One region of the uncultured Citricoccus sp. genome, then DNA from elsewhere that is predicted to be linked to it. Evidence: riboswitches for the same ligand, from Rfam matches in the RefSeq annotation. Region 1 holds a riboswitch; each other region holds the start of a gene.
The links. A riboswitch is a leader RNA that binds a small molecule or an ion and turns the genes downstream of it on or off. The one in region 1 is predicted to bind S-adenosylmethionine.
Positions count from the first base shown of each region.

Region 2: linked by a shared signal. The riboswitch ahead of Q0283_RS02785 (LLM class flavin-dependent oxidoreductase) and the one ahead of Q0283_RS17155 (O-acetylhomoserine aminocarboxypropyltransferase/cysteine synthase family protein) in region 1 are both predicted to bind S-adenosylmethionine.
Region 3: linked by a shared signal. The riboswitch ahead of Q0283_RS10150 (ABC transporter ATP-binding protein) and the one ahead of Q0283_RS17155 (O-acetylhomoserine aminocarboxypropyltransferase/cysteine synthase family protein) in region 1 are both predicted to bind S-adenosylmethionine.

Region 1 is NZ_CALMQR010000152.1:10,434-16,298, reverse strand. It holds gene Q0283_RS17165 (CPBP family intramembrane glutamic endopeptidase) at 1-630, shown strand, start outside; gene Q0283_RS17160 (VOC family protein) at 748-1,404, opposite strand; SAM riboswitch class IV at 1,545-1,659, shown strand; gene Q0283_RS17155 (O-acetylhomoserine aminocarboxypropyltransferase/cysteine synthase family protein) at 1,732-3,108, shown strand; gene Q0283_RS17150 (homoserine O-acetyltransferase) at 3,126-4,247, shown strand; gene Q0283_RS17145 (alpha/beta hydrolase) at 4,294-4,986, shown strand; gene Q0283_RS17140 (RNA-binding S4 domain-containing protein) at 4,991-5,257, opposite strand; gene Q0283_RS17135 (glycine--tRNA ligase) at 5,530-5,865, shown strand, end outside.
Region 2 is NZ_CALMQR010000031.1:46,531-52,395, forward strand. It holds gene Q0283_RS02775 (acyl-CoA dehydrogenase) at 1-1,303, shown strand, start outside; gene Q0283_RS02780 (acyl-CoA dehydrogenase family protein) at 1,300-2,595, shown strand; SAM riboswitch class IV at 2,805-2,919, shown strand; gene Q0283_RS02785 (LLM class flavin-dependent oxidoreductase) at 3,004-4,386, shown strand; gene Q0283_RS02790 (ABC transporter substrate-binding protein) at 4,436-5,865, shown strand, end outside.
Region 3 is NZ_CALMQR010000080.1:208-6,072, forward strand. It holds partial or broken gene Q0283_RS10130 (LysR substrate-binding domain-containing protein) at 1-599, shown strand, start outside; partial or broken gene Q0283_RS17630 (DUF3237 family protein) at 673-1,017, shown strand; gene Q0283_RS10140 (ABC transporter permease) at 1,107-1,991, opposite strand; gene Q0283_RS10145 (aliphatic sulfonate ABC transporter substrate-binding protein) at 1,988-3,004, opposite strand; gene Q0283_RS10150 (ABC transporter ATP-binding protein) at 3,150-4,013, opposite strand; SAM riboswitch class I at 4,014-4,108, opposite strand; SAM riboswitch class I at 4,225-4,319, shown strand; gene Q0283_RS10155 (acyl-CoA dehydrogenase family protein) at 4,325-5,665, shown strand; gene Q0283_RS10160 (hypothetical protein) at 5,771-5,865, shown strand, end outside.

The sequences.
Region 1 (5,865 bases):
TTCGCCCTGGTGCCGGTACTGCTGGTGTTCCACCTGCTGGTGATCCGCGGCCGCAATCCGTTCCGGACCTTCGGCCTGGACGCCCGTCGTCCGGGGGCCGACCTGGCCTGGGGCGGGGCCCTGTTCGTGGCGATCGGCCTGGGGACCCTGGCGGTCTACGCGGCCGGGCGGGCGGCCGGGGTAACCACGGCCATCGTGGGCAGCGCGCTGGACGAGTACTGGTGGACCACCCCGGTCCTGGTGCTCTCCGCGCTGCGGCACGCGCTGCTGGAGGAGGTCATCGTGGTGGCCTGGCTCTTCGACCGGCTCGGCTACCTGCAGCAACTGAGGTCCGGGCTGGACCCGGCCCGGCCCGGCGAGCCCGGTGGGCTGCGCACCTGGGCGAGCGGCGCCGTCGTCCCCCTGAACGCCACGACCGTGGTGGTGGGATGCGCGGTCCTGCGCGGGGCCTATCACCTGTACCAGGGGATCGGGCCGGGAGTGGGGAACCTGCTCATGGGATTGGTGTTCGGTGCGCTGTACGTGCGCTACCGGCGCGTGATGCCCCTGGTCGTGGCCCACCTGCTGCTGGACGTGACCGGGTTCGTGGCCTACCCGGCCCTGGCCCGGCTGGGGCTGTTCGGCACCTGAGCCCGGCCCGCGCCGCCTGTTCCGGTCGGCTCCACGCGGGACCGGCGGGCGTCCTGGACGCGAAGGCCCCCGCCCACCGGGCCGGGGGCCGGGAGGGGGCGGGGGCCGCGGGGCGCGTCAGAGGGTGACGGTGCCCTTGGGGGTCTCGAAGGTGACCTCGAGGATGCCGGGCGTGCCGGAGGGGGACTCGTAGATGACGTTGAGGTCCTCGACCCTCTGCTCGGGGTCGTCCAGTCCCAGCCAGCCCCGCACCCGGTCCCGCGATCCGGCGATCGTGATGGAGGACAGCTCCGCCTGCGGCTCCGCGGCGCGGGAGGGGTGCAGCTCCTCCATGCCGTCATCCCAGCGCAGCAGGTAGGGCACCTGCGGGTCGGCGATGAGGCCCTTGATGCCGATCTGGCGCCAGGTCAGCTCGCGGCCGTCCGGGAACTTGCGGTTGCCCGGAACGGACTGGCGCTCGAGCCGTTCCTCGAACGGGGCCAGGTCGTCCACGGCCACGCACCAGCCCATCCAGCCGCCGCCCATCTCGGAGCGGGCGCGCACGGCCTGTCCGAACGGGGCCTTGCCGGAGGAGGGGTGGTCGAGTACCTCGACGACCTCCAGGTACTGGTGCTTGCGCAACGGGAAGATGGCGTTGCGGGTGCCGAAGCGGGGGTGGACCCCGCCCTTGACTCGCTCGATGCCCAGGGCATCGGCGATCCGGGCCACCGCGGCGGGGAGGCCCTCTTCGGGGCCGACGGCGTACGAGACGTGATCAAGGCGCATCATGCCCATATCGTCCCACTTCCCCGTGGCGGAGATCGCTTAGGTTACCCTCACTTGAAAAGTTGCGCAGATCACACTCCGGCGGGGCCGCGGTCACACTGTGACCGAACGGGATGACCCGCTCGCACCGATCTGGCAGACTGGGCGCAGGTCATGAGCGCCAGCATCGAGCCCCGGCTTGCTGGCCGGCAACCCTCCAGCTCGCGGTGGGGTGCCCCGGGTGAGGACCAGGCGGGTGTCGACCGGCACCTGCAAGCGCGGGCCACCACGGCGCGGCATGCTTCACGGCACCGTGATGCCACCGGGTGGCCCTGGACGGATACAGGAGCCATGTCGATGACTGACACCCCGAACCAGGCCACCCCGGACACCGACCCGGCCGGCGCCACGGACTCCGCCGCGAACTGGGGCTTCGAGACCCGGCAGGTGCACGCCGGCATCCCGGAGGTCAACCCCTTCGGCGCCACCGCGCTGCCGATCATCCAGTCCAACTCCTTCGACTTCCCCTCCCACGAGGTCGCCGCCGACCGGTTCGCCCTGAAGGACCTCGGGCCCATCTACACCCGCATCGGCAACCCGACCCAGGAGGCCGTGGAGGGCAAGATCGCCGCCCTCGAGGGCGGGGTGGGCGCCCTGCTGCTGGCCTCCGGGCAGGCGGCCACCACCTTCTCCGTGCTCAACCTCGCCGGTGCGGGGGACCACGTGGTGGTCTCGGCCTCCCTCTACGGCGGCACCCAGAACCTGTTCAAGCACACCCTGGCCAAGATCGGCATCACCACCACCTTCGTCCAGGACCCGGACGACCTGGAGGAGTGGGCGGGCGCCGTCCGGGACACCACGAAGCTGCTGTTCGCCGAGTCCCTCGGCAACCCGCGCGGGGACGTGCCGGACCTGCGGGGCATCGCCGACGTCGCCCACGCCGCCGGCGTGCCGTTCATCGTGGACAACACCCTGGCCACCCCCTACCTGCTGCGGCCCATCGAGCACGGCGCGGACGTGGTCGTGCACTCGGCCACCAAGTACCTCGGCGGCCACGCCGTGGCCATGGGCGGGGTCATCGTGGACGCCGGGACCTTTGACTACGCCTCCCAGCCGGAGCGCTTCCCGGGCTTCAACACCCCGGACGAGAGCTACAACGGACTGGTGTTCGCCCGGGACCTGGGCGTCGGGGGCATCCTCGGTGCCAACCTCGCCTACATCCTGAAGGCCCGCGTGCAGTTGCTGCGCGACCTCGGCAGCTCGATCAGCCCGTTCAACGCCTTCCTGCTCAACCTCGGCCTGGAGACCCTGTCCCTGCGGATGGAGCGTCACGTGGCCAACGCGCAGAGGGTCGCCGACTACCTGGACGGCCACGCCCAGGCCGAGGCCGTGATCTACCCGGGCCTGGCGTCCAGCCCCTGGTACGAGCGCGCGCAGCAGTACCTGCCCCAGGGCGCCGGCGGCTTCGTGTCCTTCGAGATCGCCGGTGGCCGCGAGGCCGGCGCGCGGTTCGTGGACGCCCTGCGCCTGCACCACCAGGTGGCCAACATCGGCGACATCCGTTCGCTCGTCATCCACCCGGCCTCCACCACGCACTCCCAGTTGACGGAGGCCGAGCAGCGCGCCGCCGGTGTCACCCCCGGCCTGGTCCGGCTCTCGGTGGGCGTGGAGAGCATCGATGACATCCTGGCGGACCTCGAGGAGGGGTTCGCCGCCGCCAACGTCAGCGCGTGAGGCACGGAGGGACCCCCATGACCATGACCAGCCCCCACCAGACCCGCACCGCCCTTCCCGACGGCGGCCTGCACTCCCGGCGGATCGGCGCCTTCGACTTCGAGGCCGGCGGTCACCTGCCCGCCGTGGAGATCGCCTACGAGACCTGGGGCACGCTGAACGCGGACAGGTCCAACGCCGTGCTGGTGCTGCACGCCCTGACCGGTTCCACCCACGTGGCCGCCTCCACCGGGGAACCGGAGGCCGGCTGGTGGGAGGGCATCATCGGACCGGGCGCGCCGGTGGACACCGATCAGTGGTTCGTGGTGGCCCCCAACATGCTGGGCGGCTGCTACGGGACGACCGGTCCGTCCTCGCTGGACGCGGACGGCACCCCGTGGGGTTCGCGGTTCCCGTTCACCACCATCCGGGACTCCGTCCATGCCGAGGCCCGCCTCGCGGACGCCCTGGGCATCGAGGCGTGGCAGGCCGTGATCGGCGGCTCGATGGGCGGGGCCCGCGCCCTGGAATGGGCCGCGACCTACCCGGGGCGGGTGCGCGGCATGGCCGTCATCGCCTGCGGCGCCCACTCCACGGCCGAGCAGATCGCGTTCGCCCAGGCCCAGGTCCAGGCGATCACGCTGGACCCGGACTTCCAGGGCGGCGACTACTACGGCCGCTCCCGGCCCGACGCCGGCCTGGGCATCGCCCGGCGGATCGCGCATATCACGTACCGCTCCGAGCCGGACATGGGGTCCCGGTTCGGGCGGAGTCCGCAGCAGGACGAGGACCCCTTCGGCCACCCGCTGCGCCGGAGCGGCCGGTACCAGGTGGAGTCCTACCTGGACCACCAGGCGGCCAAGCTCGCCGGACGCTTCGACGCCAACAGCTACCTGGTGCTCACCGAGGCGCTGATGAGCCATGACGTGGCGCGGGGCCGCGGGAGCGAGGAGGAGGTGCTGGCCGGGATCCCCGCCGCGGCGTTCATCGCCGCGGTCGACTCGGACCGGCTCTACTTCCCGGGCCAGTCCCAGGAACTGGCCCGCCAGCTGCCCGGTGAGGTGCCGGTGTTCATGATCGACTCGCCGATCGGCCACGACGGGTTCCTGACGGACATGGACCAGGTGGCCGGTGAGATGAAGCGGGTCCTGGGACTCTGACCGGCCGGATTGATCGGCTCTCACCGGGGGCCTCTACCCTGTGGGTATGACTGATGCCGCCGCTGCCGCCACCCCCGAGCCGTTCGTCCGCTGGTCCCGTCCCGAGGCCGAGCGCGCGGGCACCCCACTGCTGGTGGTGCTGCACGGCTACGGTGCGGACGAGAACGACCTGTTCGGGATCGTCCCCGAACTGCCGGGCAGGTTCACCATCGCCTCGGTCCGGGCCCCGCTGGCCATGGACCACGGCGGGTTCACCTGGTTCCCGCTGAGCACCTCGATGTCCTCCTCGCCGCTGGCGGTGCGCGCCGCCGTCGAGGACCTGCAGGCCTGGGTGGACACCCAGCGCGAGCACTTCTCCAGCGTCTCCCTGCTGGGGTTCTCCATGGGGATGGCCATGGCCACCTCGCTGCTGCGGCTGGACCCGGAGGCCTACGCCTGCGTGGTCGGGCTCTCCGGCTTCGCCGTGAACCCGGACCAGGACGGGGCGGCGGCGCGCGCGGGCACCGGGCCGCTGGCCGGGTTCTTCGACGACGAGGCCGTCAGGGCCGTGAGGCCGAAGGTGTTCTGGGGCCGGGACCAGGCCGATCCGGTCATCACCCAGGACAAGGTCGAGTACACCCACGCCTGGATGAACGAGCACGTGGAGCTGACCAAGGTGCTCTACGCCGGGATCGGCCACGGCATCGGCCCGCAGGAGCTGCGGCACGTGGGGGAGTACCTGGACTACGTGGTCCGGTAGCCCCTCAGTGGCCGGCCGGGACCACCTTCACGGCCTCGCCGGAGAACTCGATGATGTCCCCGTGGTGCAGCTGGCGGCCGCGACGGGTCTCGGGGTCCCCGTTGACCTGCACCAGTCCGGCCTCGATGACCACCCGCGCGTCCGCCCCGTCCTCCACCAGGTTGGCGAGCTTGAGCGCCTGCCCGAGCCGGATCACCTCGTCACGGATCTCGAGCCGCGTCGGATGGGACGCCGGGGACTGGGGTGCGTGGCGGGCGGTGTGATCGGACATGACTCCATTGTCGCCGATCACGCGGGGAATGGGTGAGGAAATATCCGCCTCCGTGCGGGAGCGCGCCGAGGGGCGCCGGGCGCGGCGCCCGTCCCGATCGTGCCCGGCCACGGCGAGCGAACCGCGGTGGTGGCGGTTCAGTGCCGGGGCGGCCGGGCACCTAGACTGTCTGACGTAGTCGCCGGTCTCGCACCGGCTGCCCCGCCCGACCCACCAGCACCAGCGCGGGCCGCCGCCAGCGGCCGATGCGCAGACACGGATGTGATGCCCCCATGGCCCCCAAATCCACCCTCGACCAGGTCATCTCCCTCGCGAAGCGACGCGGATTCGTCTTCCAGGCCGGAGAGATCTACGGCGGTTCCCGCTCGGCGTGGGACTACGGGCCGCTGGGCGTGGAGCTGAAGGACAACATCAAGACCCAGTGGTGGAACACCTTCGTGCGCGGCCGGGAGGACATGGTCGGGCTGGACTCGTCCATCATCCTGCCCCGCGCCGTCTGGCAGGCCTCGGGCCACGTGGACACCTTCACCGACCCGCTGGTCGAGTGCCTCTCCTGCCACAAGCGCCACCGCCAGGACCACCTCGTCGAGGCGTTCGAGGCGAAGAAG
Region 2 (5,865 bases), on a different contig from region 1:
GGACGCGCAGCTCAGCGAGCACTTCGCCCCCGTCTTCCGGCTCATCGCCGAAGGGGCCCACCAGCGCGAGCAGGACCACGAACTGGCCTTCGCCGCGATCGAGCACCTGCGCGGCTCGGGATTCACCCGGGTCCGCCTCGCCCGCGACCGCGGCGGGATCGGGGCCAGCCTTCCCCAGCTCACCGGCCTGCTGGTGGACCTGGCCGCCGCGGACTCGAACCTGCCGCAGGCCCTGCACGGGCACTTCATGTTCACCGAGCAGCACCAGAACGAGTCCCAGGGAGCAGTGTCGGAGTGGTGGCTCGCCGAGGTGGCCGCGGGGAGGATCTTCGGCAACGCCCTCGTCGAGTTGCCGCCCTCCGCGGGCAGGCGTCCCGTGCGCTGGGTCGACGTGGACCCGGACACCGCCCAGGCGGCCGCGGCGGTCGGGGACACCGAGATCGCGGAGATCACGGGGGACAAGTTCTACTCCACCGGGGCCGTCTTCGCCGACTACCTGCTGGTGACGGCCACCCGGCCCGGCCGCGAGGACGAGGGACCGATCTTCGCCATCGTGGACGCGAGGGACCGGGGCGTGACGCGCACCGATGACTGGAACGGCTTCGGACAGCGACTCACCGCCTCCGGCACCACCACCTTCGACGACGTCCCCGTGCGTGCGCACCGGACCCAGGAGTTCAACGTCCCCACCGGTGTGCTGGCCTATGCGGTGCTGTGGGTCGTGCTGGCCGCCACGCAGGCCGGCATCGGCGTGGCCGCGCTGTCCTCGATCACGGACTTCGTGCGCGCTCGCCGGCGCACCTACGACCACGCCACCGCCGAGACCCCTGCCGAGGACCCGCTGGTCCACCAGGTCATCGGCTCCGTCTCCGCCAAGGTCTCCGCCGCCCGGCACATCGTGACCGGTGCCGCCGCCGTCGTCGAGGACTCCTACCGGAGCGTGCGCGGCCACCTGGACCTCGAGGACCCGGTGGTGCTGGACGCCCACACCCGCGCCAACGTCGCCCTGTCCGAGGCCACCGTCGTGGTCTCGGAGCTGATCCTCGAGGCCACGAACCAGATCTTCGAGTCCGGTGGCGCCTCCGCCACGGACGCCTCGCGGCACCTGCACCGGCACTGGCTGAACGCCCGCACCGTCGCCAGCCACACCCCGCTGATCTACCGCACCCAGGCGGTCGGGGACCACCGGATCAACGGCACCGTCCCGCCGTTCCACTCCACCGCCCGCAACTCCGACCCGCGGGCCGGCGCCACGGCCGCCGGCGCGGGAGCGCCCACCGCATCCACCACCGAAGGAGCATGATGACCACGACATCCGAACGACGCGCCCCGCTCGCCGGTTCCCCGGCCACGGCAGGGACACCCGGCCGGCCCGCGGACCACCCCGCCGACCGGTCCGCAGCGCGGTTCGTGCAGGTCCGCGAGCGCCTGGACCCGGTCTTCCGGTCCATCGCATCGAGCGCGGCCGCGCGGGAGGCGGACCGGATCATCGACCGCGACGCCGTGCGCCGCCTCGCCGAGGCCGGCTTCACCTCGTTGCGCGTGCCGGTGGAGTACGGCGGCGCCGGCCTGAGCTTCGCCCAGTCCGCGGAGCTGATCGTCGAGCTCGCCGCCGCGGACTCCAACCTGACCCAGGCGCTGCGTGCCCACCTGATCAACCAGGAGAACGTGCTGGGCCACCCGGACGCGGCCTTCCGGGACCGCTGGCTGCGCCGTCTGGGCGCGGGGGCCGTCGTCGGGAACGCCATCACCGAGGTCAACAACGCGGTGGGGGAGGGGACCACCCGGCTGGTGCAGGACGCCGAGGGCACCTGGCGGCTCAACGGCACCAAGTACTACTCGACCGGGTCCCTGTACGCGGACTGGATCATCGTGGCGGCGGTCGACGCCCGCGGTGAGGAGATCGCCGCGACCGTGCCCGCGGACGCCCCCGGTGTCCGGCTCCTGGACGACTGGGACGGGTTCGGCCAGCAGCTCACGGCCTCGGGGACCACGGTGTTCGACAACACCCCGGTCGACCCGGAGGAGGTCTACACCTCCGGCCTGGACGACGGCACCCGCGTGGCCACCGGCCAGGCGTCCTGGCAGTTCCTGCACCTGGCGACCCTGACGGGCATCGCCGAGGCGATCGTGCGTGACGCCGGGGACTACGTACGCGGCCGGCGCCGGTCCTTCAGTCACGGGGTGACCGAACTGCCCCGTGACGACGCCCAGGTGCTGCAGGTGGTCGGTGAGCTCTCCTCGGCGGCCTTCGCCTCCCGCGTGGCGCTCGACGCGGTGGTCGCCGCCCTGGGAGGAATCCTCGAACGCGAGGCCGGGGGCGAGGTGCTGCCGGAGGAGGACGTCAACGCCCTGTACGTCCGCGTCTACCAGGCCCAGCAGGTGATCGCGAAGAACGTGCTGGCCGCCGCGACCCAGCTGTTCGAGGTGGGCGGGGCCTCGGCCACGAGCCAGTCGAGGCGCCTGGACCGGCACTGGCGCAACGCGCGCGTGCTGGCCAGCCACAATCCGCTCATCTACCGCGCGCGGATCATCGGCGAGTGGGAGGTCAACGCCACCCCGCCGTCGCGGTCCTACCGCATCGGTTCCGCCTGACCCACGGTCCTGGCCTGCGCCACCGGCCCCCGTCGTGCACCGCACGGCGGGGGCCTTCGCGTGCCCGGCCCGCGCAGATGTCGCCGTATGTCCCCCCGGCGTCATGGAAGGACCCGGTGGCCCTCGCCCCGGCCGGGGATGACGGGACGTTAACCGGTGCCGGCGGATCCCTTGGCGGGACCGGCGCCGGGGTCTACGCTCGGTAACGGAATCACGAGATCCGGCCATAAGCCCTGGCTGACCGGACAGCAACCCTCTCGCTGTAGTGGGGTGCTCCAGGTGATGATTCGGCCGGCACGCACCCGTGACCGGCAAGTACGGCACCCCGCCCGGTGCATCGAGGCCGCCTGCGCGCGCCCCGGTGCGTTCCGGGCATCCCCGGAGTGCCACCGACCGGGAAGAGACACCATGGCCCCCATCGCCCGCACGCCCCTGCACTTCAACGCTTTCGTCATGAACACCACCAGTCACATCCACCACGGCCAGTGGCGTCGCCCCGACGCCGGGCAGGCCGAGTTCACCGACGTCCGCACCTGGATCGACCTGGCCCGCACCCTCGAGGCCGCGAGGTTCGACGCCATGTTCTTCGCGGACGTCGTCGGCCACTACGGCGACGCCGACGCCGACTACTCCGTGTACGTCAACGAGGGCCTGCAGATCCCCTCCAACGACCCGACCGTGCTGCTCGGCGCGCTGGCCGTGGTGACCGAGCACCTGGGCCTGGCCACCACCTCCAACGTCTTCCAGTCCCACCCGTTCCAGTTCGCCCGCCAGCTCTCCACGCTCGACCACATCTCGAACGGCCGGATCGCCTGGAACATCGTCACCGGGACCCAGGACAACGGTTCACGCAACTTCGGCCTGCCACGGCTGACCGACCACGCCGAGCGCTACGCCTGGGCCGAGGAGTACGTGGACGTCGCCTACAAGCTCTGGGAGGGCTCGTGGGACGAGGGAGCGGTCGTCAAGGATCGGCAGGGCTCCCGGTACTCGGACCCGGCGAAGGTCCACAAGATCCACCACGAGGGCCGGCGCTACTCGGTGGAGGGCCCGCACCTGCCCTCACCGTCCCCGCAGCGGACACCGCTGCTGTACCAGGCGGGATCCTCCGCCTCCGGCCGGGACTTCGCCGCCCGCAACGCCGAGGCCGTGTTCCTCATCGCGGCGACCCCGGACATCGCCCGCCAGCAGATCGAGGACACCCGCCGCCGCGCCGTCGAGGCCGGCCGGGCACCGGAGGACATCAAGTTCTTCCAGGGCCTGAGCTTCGTCATCGGCGAGACGGAGCAGCAGGCCCGGCGCACGCTGGCCGAGTACGAGGAGTACGCCTCCGTGGAGGGCTACCTGGCCCACGCCGCCCTGGTCGACCCGGACGGCCGTGTCTACCCTCCCGAGACCCCGTTGAAAGACCTGGAGACCAACACCCAGAAGGGCTTCTCCGAGTGGACCTCCAAGGCCATCACGGACCGCGAGCCCGTGGTCGCCGACGTCGCCTGGCGCAGCCACCGCAACAACCGCCTGGTGGGCACCCCCGAGCAGATCGCGGACCGGCTCCAGGACTGGCAGGACGCCGGCGTGGACGGCATCAATGTCATCAACTGGGTGATCCCCGGTTCCTTCGAGGAGTTCGCGGACCAGGTCCTGCCCGTGCTGCGCGAGCGCGGCCTGGCGCAGTCCGAGTACGCGCCGGGCACCCTGCGCCAGAAGCTCTTCGGCCGGGACCGCCTGCCCCAGACGCACCCGGCCGCCCGGTACCGGGGCGCCTTCGCCACCGTGCCGACCGGGGCCTGAGCCCCACCACCCACTTCTGCCTGCGCTGGATCACGGCGAAAGGAACCCCATGAGCACCCCACCTTCCCCGAGCGCGCCCGGACTCCGGACGACGCCCCGCACCCCTCGACTCCCCGGGCCCCGGACCACCGGGCTCGCCGTCCTGACCGCGGCCACGCTGGTCCTGAGCGCCTGCTCCGCAGGTCCCGGCACCGGTCGCGGCGCCGGAACGGATCCCGACGCCGGCCCGGACCAGGCGGCGCTGACCGGCGCCGCCGGTGCCGGGCCGGTCCAGGGCGGCGTGATCGAGTACGGCCACCTCCAGGAGCCCAACTGCATCTTCGGCGGCTGGATCCAGGAGAACTTCACCGCCCGCCAGGTCCTGGACAACCTGGTGTCCCACACCGAGGACGGCTCGGTGGTCCCCTGGATCGCCACCGGCTGGGAGGTGTCGGAGGACGGCCGGGCCTGGACGCTGCGGCTGCGCGAGGACGTGACCTTCACGGACGGCACCGCCCTGGACGCCGAGGCCGTGGCCTACAACTTCGATTACTGGCTGGACGGCGGCAACGGCACCGCCGCCGCCCACCTCGGCGGGTTCTACGACCACTCGGAGGTGCTGGACGAGCACACCGTCCGGATCCACCTGTCCGCCCCGTTCTCCCCGTTCCTGTCCACCATCTCCCAGTCCTACTTCGGCCTGCAGTCACCCACGGCCCTGCAGTCCCGCACCGATGAGGAGAACTGCACCGAGCCCATCGGCTCCGGGCCGTTCACCGTCAAGGACTGGAAGCGCGGGGAGTACATCGAGTTCGAGCGCAATGACGACTACGACTGGGCGCCGCAGAACGCCCGGCACCAGGGCCCGGCCCACGTGGCGGGCATCCGGTGGAACATCGTCCCGGACAACACGTCCCGGTACGGTTCGCTGCTGTCCGGGGAGATGGATGCGATCGGCGAGGTGCCGGCCGTGAACATCGCCCAGGCCCGCGAGGACTACGACTTCACGCAGTACATCACCCCGGGCCGGCCCGTGGTGATGAGCCTGAACACGCAGCGGGGCATCTTCACGGACCAGCAGGTCCGCCAGGCCCTGAGCTTCGCCACGGACCGGGAGGCCAACGTGGCCTCGGCCTTCCTCGGCACCGTCCCCTTCGAGCCCAGCGGCTACCTCTCCCAGACCACCCCGGACTACGACGAGGACGCCGCCGCCGAGTACCCGTTCGACCTGCACCGGGCCAACGAGCTGCTGGACCAGGCCGGCTGGACCGGCCGGGACCCCGACGGGACCCGGACGAAGGACGGCCGACGCCTGCAGGCGCTCGTGGTCTACGGCCTGAACAGCATCATCACCCCGGACGGCAACACCGTGATCCAGAACTTCCAGGAGCAGGCACGGGCCGCAGGCTTCGACCTGGTGCTGCGCCCGGGCACGCCGTCCGAGTTCTTCGGGGGTGCGTTCTCCACCCCGGAGAGCTATGACGCCCAGGTGGGGTACTG
Region 3 (5,865 bases), on a different contig from region 1:
GCCTGACCATGTCGCCGCGTGTGGTGCCCCCGCTGATCGAGCACTTCACCACGGAACATCCCCTCGTGGAGCTGAGCTTCGTCGAAGGCGCGCCGGACGCGCTGCAGGAACAGTTGCGGGCTGGCCGCCTGGACCTGGCCCTGCTCTACTCCTGGCAGACGGACCCGGACCTGGAACAAATCCAGATCGCCTCGGTACGTCTGCATGTGATGTTGCCGGCGGGCCATCGCCTCGCGGACCAGGACTCGGTGTGGCTGCGTGACATTGTGGACGAGCCGGCCGTGTTGCTGGACGTCCCACCCACCGCAGAACGGATGATCACCACCGTGGAATCGGCAGGACTGGCCATCCAAGTGGGATGGCGCAGCGCGAACATGGACACCATCCGCACCATTGTGGGCCGAGGCCTGGGGTATTCCTTCGCCAACAGCATCCCCGCCACCGGTGCCACCTTCGACGGACACAAGGTCGTCTACAAGCCGGTCGCCGACAAGACCCCCGCCAACGCCATCATGGCCGTGGTGCCAGCCGGGCAGAAACTACCCCGGCGGGTCAAGGTCGCCATCAACGCCCTCAAGACCACCGAACCACAACGCTGAATGGACCATCACGACGACTCATCCGCCTCGAGACCCCGCCGCAACCGCGGCTGGGGCGCCGGCGCCATCACCCCTGAAGCACGTTCTCAGCACCGACGTGGACGTTGATCCGCCCATCGGCATCAGAAGGACCGTGGACGGTGTGCGCCGCGTCGTCCCCATCCGGGGCGGACGCGCCCACGGTCCCCATATCACCGGCAGCGTGCTCAATGCGGGAGCCGATTTCCAGTAGTACCCCACCGGCGACCCTGAAGACCTGCGGAGGTTGGTGGCCGGAGAAGCCGTCGGTCCGGCCGGCATCTACTTCCGCTGTGTACCCCGGCTGACCGCCGAGGGGGACGGCCCGTACGGATGGATGAACCGCACCTTGTTCACCAGGGGTTCTTCAGGGAAACGGGATGCACGGGGGGCATCCTAGGGCCCGCGGGCGAACGCCAGGTGACCGGTTGAGGGACCAGCCCGGTGACCAGTCAGGCGGGCCGGTGACCCCGGACGCCCCGGGCCGGCCTAGGACCAGCGCCGCACCGCCCACTTCTCCACCAGGCCCAGGACGGCGTCCGTGACCTTGCCGATCACGGCCAGCAGCACGATCGCCAGGATCAGCCGGTCGGTGCGCCCGTTGTTCTGCGAGTCGGTGAGCAGGAAGCCCAGGCCCATGGAGGAGGCGATGAGCTCGGCGGCCACCAGGAACAGCCATGCCTGGGCCAGGGCCAGGCGCAGTCCCGAGAACACCGAGGGGATCACGGCCGGCAGCTGGACGGTGCGCAGCAGGCGCAGGCCGTGATAGCCGAAGGCCCGGCCGGCCTCCACCAGGTGCGGGTCCACGTGCTTCAGTGCCGAGTAGACGTTCGTGAAGATGGGGAAGAACGCCCCGATCGCGATGAGCGTGATCTTCGAGTCCTCGCCGATCCCCATCCACAGGATCAGCAGCGGCACCCACGCCAGGGACGGCACGGCGCGGATGGCCCCGGTGAGCGGGGAGAACAGGGCATCCGCCCACCGGGACAGTCCCAGCACGGAACCGACGAGCAGGCCCAGCACGCCGCCGATCGCGAAGCCGATCAGCACCCGCTGCACGGAGATGGCGATGTGGTGCCACAGGGGGCCGTCCGCCGCCAGCTGGACGCCCGCCTGCACCACGGAGGCCGGCGAGGGCAGCTGCACCGGGGAGAACAGTCCGGCCTCGGTCACCGCCCACCACAACGCCACGAGCAGTACCGGCACCAGGAGGCCGACGGCGGCGCGGCCGGCCGCGGTGCCCAGGGCTCCGCGGGCGCGCGGCGTCCCGGGGCCGGAACCGGCCGGTGCCGCACGCCGGTTCCGTTCGCCCGCGGCCAGGTCCGCCGGGGCCGAGGCCGGGGTGACGGTGTTCGGGGACGCGGGGGTACTCACTGCGTGGCCTTCTCGGCGTAGGAGGGCTCGAGCAGCTCGGCCAGCGCGGCGTCCACGTTCTCCTGGCTGGCGACGTCACCGGTCTCCACCAGGATGGGGCCGACCCTCTCGAGCACGTCGAGCTGGGCCTGCCCGGGGACCGGGTCCACGTCCAGGTTGGAGCGCTCCTGGATGACGGTGGTGGCCACGTCCTCCTCGAGGCCGGCGACCTCGGCGAGGATCGCGGCGGTCTCCTCGGGGTTCTCCAGCGCCCAGGCGCGCGCCTTCTCGTAGACGTCCAGCACGGCCTGGGCCAGCTCGGGGGACTTCTCGAGGAAGGACTCGGTGGCGTTGAGGAAGCCGTACGTGTTGAAGTCCACGTTGCGGTAGAACAGCTCGGCGCCCTCGGCCTCGGCACCGGCCATGATCGGGTCCAGTCCGGACCAGGCGTCCACGGAGCCGTTGGCCAGGGCGGAGTTGCCGTCGGCGTGCTGCAGGTTCTGGACGGTGACCTCGGAGGGGTCCACTCCGGCCTCCTCGAGGGCCTGGATGAGGAAGAAGTACGGGTCCGTGCCCTTGGTGGCGGCCACGTTCTTGCCCACCAGGTCGGTGACCTCCGTGATGCCCGAGTCGGCGGTGGTGACCAGGGCCGCCCACTCCGGCTGGGAGTAGAGGCCGATCGTCTTGATCTCGGTGCCGTTGGCGCGGGCCAGCAGGGCCGCGGAGCCGGCGGTGGAGCCGACGTCGACGGCCTCCGCGCGCAGCGCCTCATTGGCCTTGTTGGACCCCGCGGACTGGACCCAGTTGACGGTGACGCCCTCGTCGGAGAGCTCCTCCTCCAGCCAGCCCTTCTCCTTGATGACCAGGGAGAGCGGGTTGTAGGTGGCGAAGTCGATGTCCAGGGTCTTGGCACCGCCAGCCGGGGCACCGGCCTCGGCGGCGTCACCGCCCGAACCCTCCCCGGCCACGCACCCGGTGAGGGCGAGGGCGGAGACGGCGAGGACCGCGGCGGAGAGCGTGAGTCGGGAGCGCATGGTGGTGCCTTTCAGGACAGGGGATCGCACGGGGGCGGGGAGGGTGGAACAAGAGGGGCGGAAGGGTCGAGCAGGGGGCGGTCCGGGGACAGTGGGCGCCGGTCAGAGTCGGCGGGGCGGTGCCGCCGGTGCGGCACCGGAGCGGTCAGTGCCGGTGGGCGTCGACGCCGAGGCCGTCGAGCAGCTCCGAGCGCAGCGCGGCCAGCTCGGCTGAGCTGCGGGGGCGCGGACGCGTCCCGGGCACGGTGAGGACCTTGCGGGCGGTGGCCCCGGCAGCGGCGCCGGGATCCTTGCCGAGCAGCAGGATGCGGTCGGCCAGCTGCAGTGCCTCGTCCACGTCGTGGGTGACCAGCAGGATGGTGGTGGCCGTGCGGGCGTGGATGTCCAGGAGCAGGTCCTGCATCTTCAGCCGGGTCAGCGCGTCGAGGGCGCCGAACGGTTCGTCCAGCAGCAGGACGCCGGGGCGCCGGGCCAGTGCCCGGGCCAGCGAGGTCCGCTGGGCCATGCCGCCGGAGACCTCGCGGGGCCGGTGATCGGCGTGGGCGCCCAGCCCGACGAGATCGAGCAGCTCGTCCACGCGCTTCCGGCCCTCGCTGCGGCCCGTGCCGTGCGGCAGGCCCAGGGCCACGTTCTGGTGCAGGGTGCGCCAGGGCATCAGGCGCGGTTCCTGGAAGCCGACGGCGGTGCGTGGGTCATGGGCGGTGACCGGCTCGCCGCCGATGAGGATGTCCCCGGAGTTGCCGGTGTCCAGTCCGCCGGCGGCCCGCAGCAGGGTGGACTTGCCGCAACCGGAGGCGCCGAGGATGGCCAGCACCTCGCCGGGTTCCACGGTCAGGGTGATGTCCCGCAACACGGCCCGGGGGCCCTCGGCGGTGGGGAACGCGCGGCCGACGCCGCGGAACTCCACCGCAAGGCTCTCCGGTGCGTCCGGGGCGGTGGCGGCGCCCCGGGCCCGCGCGGGGGCGCGGCCGGCAGGGCTCAGTTCGGCAAGGGCAGTCATGGTGATCACTCTCCATCGCTTCTGGCATGAGCACCCTTGCCCGGTGAAGCGGAGGGTTGCTGCGGCGTCACGGAGCCAGATCTCTCGGCCGCTCTGGATGGTTGCGCGTCCAGTCAATCAGGTCGTGGGGGAGTCCTGTCAATCCGGCACCGGAACGGCGTTCGACACAAAACGTCACATCGTGGCGGACCGGGGTGCCGGGGCTGTTCCCATGGAGCCATAGCCATCCAGAGCGGCCGAGAGACCCGGATCGACGACGCCGCAGCAACCCGCCCTTGACAGGGGACCGGGTGCTACCGCCGGGACCGATGGGAGATTCCATGACCTCGACCGTGCACGCCACCACCTACCAGGACCTGGCCGGGCGGTTCGCCCCCGCCCTCCAGGACATCGCCCGAGGGGAACCGGCCCGGGAGGCCGGCCGTCACCTGCCCTTCGCCGCTCTCGAGCAGCTCCGTGCGGTGGGGATCGGCACGCTCACCGTCCCGGTGGAGGCCGGGGGCTCCGGTGCCGGGCAGGAGGACATGCTGCGCCTGCTGATGGACCTCGCCGCGGTGGACGCGAACACGGCGCACCTGGTCCGTAGCCACCTCAGCTTCGTCGAGCACGTCCTCGCCCAGCCGGACGAGGCCCTGCGCACGAGGTGGCTGGAACGGGTGGCGGACGGCGAACTGGCCGGCAGCGCGCTGTCCGAGGCCCGCGGGCCGGCGCTGGGCGAGATGGACACGACCGTCTCCCGGGACGAGGGCGGCCAGCTGCGGATCAGCGGCCGCAAGTACTACACCACCGGCAGCATCTTCGCCACGTGGACCCTGGCGACGGCCCGCCTCGACGACGCCGTTCCCCTGCCCGGGCGCCGTCGCGGCGGTTCCCGGCAGAACCTGGCGTCCGGTGCCCCCGGAGGCTCCCCGGGCTCCGCGCGGCTGGCGCTCGCCGTCGTGAGGGTCCGTCAACCGCGGACGCTCGTCAAGGACGACTGGGACGGGTTCGGCCAGCGGCTGACCGGTACCGGCACGGTCGAGTTCGACCGGGCCGGCGTCGAGGAGCTGCTGGCGCTGCCACCGGCCGACGGGCACGTGCCGCTGCACCACGAGGCCACCCTGATGGCCCTGCTCGCCGGGGTCGGGCGGGCCGCGCTGAGGGACGGGGTCGACCAGACGAAGCGCCGGCGCCGGTCACCGAACACCGCGGGCGGGCTCACCCCGCGGGAGGACGACCAGCTCCTGGGGATCATCGGCGAGCTGTCCGCCCAGCAGGCCACCGCCGAGGAACTGGTCCGTGCCGCCGGACGTGACCTGGACGCGGCGCTGGCGCTCGCGGCCGCGGGGCGCGACACCCAGGGCGGGCGAGCCGCCGTCGGGGCGGACGCGGGCGATGACGGCGGCGACGACGGTGCTGCCGCCGAGGCCCTGCAACGCGCCGCCCTGACGGCCCATCGGGCGCACGTGATGGTGCCCCGGCTCGTCCTGGACACCTGCACGCGCATCTTCGACACCCTCGGCGCCTCCGCCACGAGCACCGAGCTGCAGCTGGACCGGCACTGGCGCAACGCACGGACCCTGGCCAGCCACGACCCGGCGGTCTTCATGGCCCGCATGGTGGGCGACTGGGAGGTCAACGGCACCGCGCCGGTGCCCTACCTGTCCACAGGCACGGCCTGAGGGGGCTTTCCGGACCTCGCGACGAGAATTTCCACGCCGGACCCATCCGGCCCGGCACCTGCTCCGAACACCAGACGTCAACGCTGGATCGACCAAGGAGCAGTCATGACCACGAACACCACGAAGAAGTCCGCGGCCGTCCTCGGCACCATTGCCCTCGCCCTGTCCCTCGCCGCCTGCGGCGCCGGAGGGGACGCAGG